Linked DNA regions of Thermus thermophilus. The protein of the gene in region 1 binds, or shares a complex with, the protein of each later gene. Links are inferred from orthologs where the notes say so. Each region holds a gene or a part of one and is shown in the gene's direction. Other genes may lie near its edges. The genes, in order: groL and metK.

Region 1 (3,283 bases):
GGGCCTGGAGAAGCCCGGCAACCTGGGGGCCATCCTCCGGGCGGCGGACGGGGCGGGGGCGGACCTCGTCCTGGTGGCCGAGGGGGTGGACCTCTATAGCCCCCAGGCCATCCGCAACTCCACGGGGGCGGTCTTCGCCCTCCCCGTCTACCCCGTCGCGGAGGAGGAGGCGGCCCGCTTCCTGGAGGAACAAAACCTCCCCCTGGTGGCGGCCACCCCCGAGGGGGAGAGGCTCTACTGGGAGGGGGACTACCGGGGAGGGGTGGCCTTCCTCCTCGGGGCGGAGGACAAGGGCCTCCCCGAGGCCTGGAAGAGGCGGGCCCAGGTGCGGGTGCGGATCCCCATGCGGGGGCGAGCGGACAGCCTCAACGTGGCGGTGAGCGCCGCCCTCCTCCTCTACGAGGCCCTGCGGCAGCGTTCGGGGGGCGCACCCTTATAACCCTCCCCTCAACCCCCTTGACAAAGGGGCGCCAGGCCGGGATAATGACCCTTGGTTTGACACTCTCACCCTTTGGGCGTCAAAGGAGGGAGTGGATATGGCCGCGGAGGTGAAGACGGTGATCAAGCCCCTAGGCGACCGGGTCGTGGTGAAGCGGATTGAGGAGGAGCCCAAGACCAAGGGCGGTATCGTGCTCCCCGACACCGCCAAGGAGAAGCCCCAGAAGGGCAAGGTGATCGCGGTGGGCACGGGCCGCGTCTTGGAGAACGGCCAGCGGGTGCCCCTCGAGGTGAAGGAGGGGGACATCGTGGTCTTCGCCAAGTACGGCGGCACCGAGATTGAGATTGACGGCGAGGAGTACGTGATCCTCTCCGAGCGCGACCTGCTTGCGGTCCTGCAGTAAAGGAGGTGGACTATGGCGAAGATCCTGGTGTTTGACGAGGCGGCTCGCCGGGCGCTGGAGCGTGGCGTGAACGCCGTAGCCGACGCGGTGAAGGTGACCCTTGGCCCCCGGGGCCGGAACGTGGTCCTGGAGAAGAAGTTCGGCTCCCCCACCATCACCAAGGACGGGGTGACGGTGGCCAAGGAGATTGAGCTGGAGAACCACCTGGAGAACATCGGGGCCCAGCTCCTCAAGGAGGTGGCCTCCAAGACCAACGACGTGGCCGGTGACGGGACCACCACCGCCACCGTGCTCGCCCAGGCCATCGTCCGGGAGGGCCTGAAGAACGTGGCCGCCGGGGCCAACCCCCTCGCCCTCAAGCGGGGCATTGAGAAGGCGGTGGAGGCCGCGGTGGAGAAGATCAAGGCCCTCGCCATCCCCGTGGAGGACCGGAAGGCCATTGAGGAGGTGGCCACCATCTCCGCCAACGACCCCGACGTCGGCAAGCTGATTGCCGACGCCATGGAGAAGGTGGGGAAGGAGGGCATCATCACGGTTGAGGAGTCCAAGAGCCTCGAGACCGAGCTCAAGTTCGTTGAGGGGTACCAGTTTGACAAGGGGTACATCTCCCCCTACTTCGTCACCAACCCCGAGACGATGGAGGCGGTCCTCGAGGACGCCTTCATCCTCATCGTGGAGAAGAAGGTCTCCAACGTCCGTGAGCTCCTCCCCATCCTGGAGCAGGTGGCCCAGACGGGCAAGCCCCTCCTCCTCATCGCCGAGGACGTGGAGGGCGAGGCTTTGGCTACCCTGGTGGTCAACAAGCTCCGGGGCACCCTGAGCGTGGCCGCGGTGAAGGCCCCCGGCTTCGGTGACCGCAGGAAGGAGATGCTCAAGGACATCGCCGCGGTCACCGGCGGCACCGTGATCTCCGAGGAGCTCGGCTTCAAGCTGGAGAACGCCACCCTCTCCATGCTGGGCCGGGCCGAGCGGGTGCGCATCACCAAGGACGAGACCACCATCGTCGGCGGCAAGGGCAAGAAGGAGGACATTGAGGCCCGGATCAACGGCATCAAGAAGGAGCTGGAGACCACCGACAGCGAGTACGCCCGGGAGAAGCTCCAGGAGCGCCTGGCGAAGCTCGCGGGTGGCGTGGCCGTGATCCGGGTGGGCGCCGCCACTGAGACCGAGCTCAAGGAGAAGAAGCACCGCTTTGAGGACGCCCTGAACGCCACCCGGGCCGCGGTGGAGGAGGGCATCGTGCCCGGCGGTGGCGTGACCCTCCTCCGGGCCATCAGCGCCGTGGAGGAGCTCATCAAGAAGCTGGAGGGCGACGAGGCCACGGGCGCCAAGATCGTGCGCCGGGCCCTGGAGGAGCCCGCCCGCCAGATCGCCGAGAACGCCGGGTACGAGGGCTCCGTCATCGTCCAGCAGATCCTGGCCGAGACCAAGAACCTCCGCTACGGCTTCAACGCCGCCACCGGGGAGTTCGTGGACATGGTGGAGGCGGGCATCGTGGACCCCGCCAAGGTGACCCGCTCCGCCCTGCAGAACGCCGCCTCCATCGGCGCCCTCATCCTCACCACCGAGGCCGTGGTGGCGGAGAAGCCCGAGAAGAAGGAGTCCACCCCCGCCTCCGCGGGCGCCGGGGACATGGACTTCTAAGCCCTAGCGGCTAGAGGGGCCGGGCCCCGAGGGCCCGGCCCCTTTCTAAGGGCCAGGGAGGGCGTCAGCCGTAGAGGGCGGCGTACTTTTTCTCCAGGTAGGCCAGGAAGGGCCCGGCGCTCGGGGCCTTCCCCGTGACCCGCTCCACCAGGACCCGGGGGCGGAAGCGGCTCCCCTCGGCGTGGATCCGCGCGCGTGTCCAGTCCAGGAAGGGCTGGAACTCCCCCCGGGCAAACCTAGGCTCCAGGGGGCCGAGCTCGGCCTCCGCCTTCTGGAAGAACTGGGCGGCGTAGAGGTTGCCCAAGGTGTAGGTGGGGAAGTAGCCGAAAAGCCCCCCCGCCCAGTGGACGTCCTGCATGACCCCGTCCTTGTAGTCCTTGGGGGCCACGCCCAGGTGGTCCCGGTACTTCTCCGCCCACGCCTCCGGCAGGTCCTCGGGAGAGAGCTCCCCGCGGAAGAGGGCGAGCTCCAGCTCCAGGCGCACCAGGATGTGGAGGTTGTAGGTGACCTCGTCCGCCTCCACCCGGATGAGGGAGGGCTCCACGGCGTTGATGGCGAAGTGGAAGTCCTGGAGCTTCACGTCCCCTAGGCTCGCGAAGACCTCCTGGGCCCGGGGGAAGAAGCGCTCCCAGAAGCCCAAGGAGCGGCCCACCAGGTTCTCCCAGGTGCGGCTTTGCGACTCGTGGACGCCTAAGGAGACCGCCTCCCCCCTCGGGGTGCCCCAGTGCTCTCTGGGCAGGCCCTGCTCGTAGAGGGCGTGGCCCATCTCGTGCAGGGTGCCGAAGATGCCCGCGTTG
Region 2 (3,195 bases), 140 kb from region 1 along the record:
GCCGAAGACGGAGACCAAGGGCACCTGGAGCTCGGAGAGGGTTTCAAAGCCCTCCACGAACTCCGCCAGGATGCGGAAGAGGCGCCAGCTGTCCTCGTGGTGGAGCTGGTCAATGAGGGGCTTCTTGGGCATGCCCTAAGCCTACCCCTTCCCCGGGCGGGCCTAAAGCTCCTCCAGGCTCACCCGGTGCACGGCCTCCACCCTTTCCCCCAGGCGCTCGGCCAAGGCCCGGTAGGCCTCCGGGTCCCCGGTGACGAAGTGGAAGGTCCGGCCCCGGCCCTCCGGGTTGAGGAGCCCTTCGGCCTCGAGGGCCCTCGCCACCTCCTGGGCGGTGAGCTCGGCGGAGTCCAGGAGGACCACCCCAGGGAGGACCGCGCCGATGGCCCCCTTGAGGAAGGGGTAGTGGGTGCACCCCAGGATCAGGGCCTCGAGGTCCTTGGGGGCGTCCTCGAGGTAGTGGCGGGCCACGAGGAGGGCCACGGGGTCGTCCCATAGGCCCTCCTCCACCAAGGGGACGAAGAGGGGGCAGGCCTGGGCCCAGGCCAGGTCCACGTACCTGGGGTAGGCCCCGCTTTCCACGGTGGCCTGGGTGCCGATGAGGCCCACCTTCCGGAAGCCCCGGGCGGCCCTGGCGGCGGGCTCCACCACCCCGAAGACCGGCACGGAAAGGTCCTCGGCGAGGTCAGGCAAGGCGGCGGAACTCGCCGTGTTGCAGGCCACCACGATGGCCTTCACCCCTTGCCGCAGGAGGAAGCCCGCGATCTCCCAGGCGAAGCGGCGCACCATGGCGAGGGGCTTGCCGCCGTAAGGCACGCGGGCCGTGTCCCCGAAGTAGAGAAACTCCTCCCGGGGCAGGAGGCGGCGGAGGGCCTTGAGCACCGTGAGCCCCCCCACCCCGGAGTCAAAGACGCCGATGGGGGCCTTGGGGTCCTTCACGGGCCCCCATCCTACCTCCCTGGACGGAAAAGGGGGGGTGCTATACTATCAGGGTTGCCCCGAAGGGGGCATCGGGGTAAAGGAGGTGCGCGCGTTGAGGCTGGTCACGTCTGAATCGGTTACCGAGGGGCACCCGGATAAGCTGGCCGACCGGATCTCCGACGCCATCCTGGACGCCCTCATCGCCCAAGACAAGAAGGCCCGGGTGGCGGCAGAGACCCTGGTGACCACCGGGCTCGTCTTCGTGGCGGGGGAGATCACCACCGAGGGGTACGTGGACATCCCCAACCTGGTGCGCAAGACGGTGCGGGAGGTGGGGTACACCCGGGCCAAGTACGGCTTTGACGCCGACACCTGCGCCGTGCTCACCGCCATAGACGAGCAGTCCCCCGACATCGCCGGCGGGGTCAACCTCTCCTACGAGTGGCGGGTGCTCAAGTCCACGGACCCCCTGGACCGGGTGGGGGCGGGGGACCAGGGGCTCATGTTCGGTTACGCCACCGACGAGACCCCCGAGCTCATGCCCCTTCCCATCACCCTGGCCCACCGCCTCACCATGCGCCTCGCCGAGGTGCGGAAGACGGGGCTCCTGCCTTACCTCCGGCCCGACGGCAAGGCCCAGGTCACCGTGGTCTACGAGGGGGATAAGCCCCTTTACGTCAAGACCGTGGTGGTCTCCGCCCAGCACTCCCCCGAGGTAGAGCAGGAGCAATTGCGGGAGGACCTGATCCGGGAGGTGGTGCGCCAGGCCATCCCCCCGGAGTACCTGAAGGACGGGGAGACGGAGTACCTCATCAACCCCTCGGGCCGCTTCATCCTGGGCGGCCCCCACGCGGACACCGGCCTCACGGGCCGGAAGATCATCGTGGACACCTACGGGGGGGCGGTGCCCCACGGGGGCGGGGCCTTCAGCGGCAAGGACCCCACCAAGGTGGACCGCTCCGCCAGCTACTACGCCCGCTACATGGCGAAGAACATCGTGGCGGCAGGGCTTGCGAGGAGGGCCCTCGTGGAGCTCGCCTACGCCATCGGCAAGGCCAGGCCCGTTTCCCTCAGGGTGGAGACCTTCGGCACCGGGGTCCTGCCCGACGAGAAGCTCACGGAGATCGCCAAGAAGGTCTTTGACCCGAGGCCCCTCGCCATCATTGAGGAGCTGGACCTCCTGCGGCCCATCTACACCCCCACCTCGGCCTACGGCCACTTCGGCCGCCCGGGCTTCCCCTGGGAGGAGACGGACCGGGTGGAGGCCTTGAGGCGGGAGGCGGGGCTTTGAGGCCACCCCATGCGGGCTTAGGCCAGCATAGGGGTAAGCGTCCGTGCGCTTAGGAAGAGCTTTTGGGGCCCCCACCGCGGCGAAAGCCGCGGTGGGGCACTTATTTGGGGGCCGCCTCCACCCGGTTTTTCCCCTTGCGCTTGGCCCGGTACATGGCCTCGTCCGCCCGGCGGAGGAGGGAGAGGGGCGAGTCGGTGGGGCTGGCCTGGGCCACGCCCAGGCTGGCGGAGAGGTGTTCCACCGGGGGCACCTTCAGGGCCGCCACCTTTTGGCGGAGCCGCTCCGCCAAGTGGATGGCCTGGGCCAAGGAGGTTTCCGGCATAACCACGGCGAACTCCTCGCCTCCCAGGCGCACCGCCCGGTCGCTCTGGCGCACGTGGCCCTCGAGGCAAGCCGCCAGGGCCTTGAGCACCCGGTCCCCCACCTCGTGGCCGTAGGTGTCGTTGATCCCCTTGAAGCCGTCCAGGTCCAAGACCACGAGGGAGAGGGGGCGGCCGTAGCGTTGCACGCGGAATAGCTCCCGCTCCAGCACCAGCTCCAGGTAGCGCCGGTTGCGAAGGCCCGTGAGGAAATCCGTGTAGGCGTCCAGCTGGGCTTCCAGATACCCTTCCTTCAGCTGCACCAGCAGGTAGAGGAGGCCCACGTAGGCCAGGTTGGCCCCGAAGAACTGGGCTAAGGCGTTGAGGTGGATGGCCTGGAAGTGCCCTCGGAAGGTGCCCAGTAGGGCCAGGAGGAAAAGAGCCATGAGGTAGAGGAAGGCCAGGCGTACCGCTTTCCGAGCGGGGAAAAAGAGGTAGCTGGAGAAGTAGAAGAAGGGCACCCAAAAGGCGGCGGGGGAGAGGCCCATGGGGTTGGGCTGGAAGAGGAGCTGGTAGCCCAGGGTGGAGAGGAGGTAGGAGGCGACGAGGGCGTGGGCGGTGGGGATGGCCCACCGGGCCGAGGAAGGAAGGCGCCAAAGGAGAAGGGCGAGGAGGAGGAAGCCTATC

The links.
Region 2: the proteins of groL (region 1) and metK are in contact, whole or in part, in a cryo-EM structure (PDB 8P4O), measured with the Escherichia coli proteins. The link is inferred for Thermus thermophilus from one-to-one orthologs.

Annotation. Positions count from the first base shown.
Region 1 is NZ_AP025158.1:119,790-123,072, reverse strand. Bases 196-3,170 are described here. They hold groL (chaperonin GroEL), read left to right. Parts: upstream 196-854; coding sequence 855-2,486; downstream 2,487-3,170. Other genes in these bases: TthTMY_RS00740 (thermostable carboxypeptidase 1), read right to left, coding at 2,551-3,170; groES (co-chaperone GroES), read left to right, coding at 537-842; TthTMY_RS00755 (TrmH family RNA methyltransferase), read left to right, coding at 196-439. Outside these bases: more of TthTMY_RS00755, read left to right, coding at 1-195; more of TthTMY_RS00740, read right to left, coding at 3,171-3,283.
Region 2 is NZ_AP025158.1:255,721-258,915, forward strand. Bases 233-3,119 are described here. They hold metK (methionine adenosyltransferase), read left to right. Parts: upstream 233-1,030; coding sequence 1,031-2,209; downstream 2,210-3,119. Other genes in these bases: murI (glutamate racemase), read right to left, coding at 233-936; TthTMY_RS01550 (GGDEF domain-containing protein), read right to left, coding at 2,310-3,119. Outside these bases: TthTMY_RS01535 (TIGR00730 family Rossman fold protein), read right to left, coding at 1-132; more of murI, read right to left, coding at 163-232; more of TthTMY_RS01550, read right to left, coding at 3,120-3,195. UniProt on the Escherichia coli protein: Catalyzes the formation of S-adenosylmethionine (AdoMet) from methionine and ATP.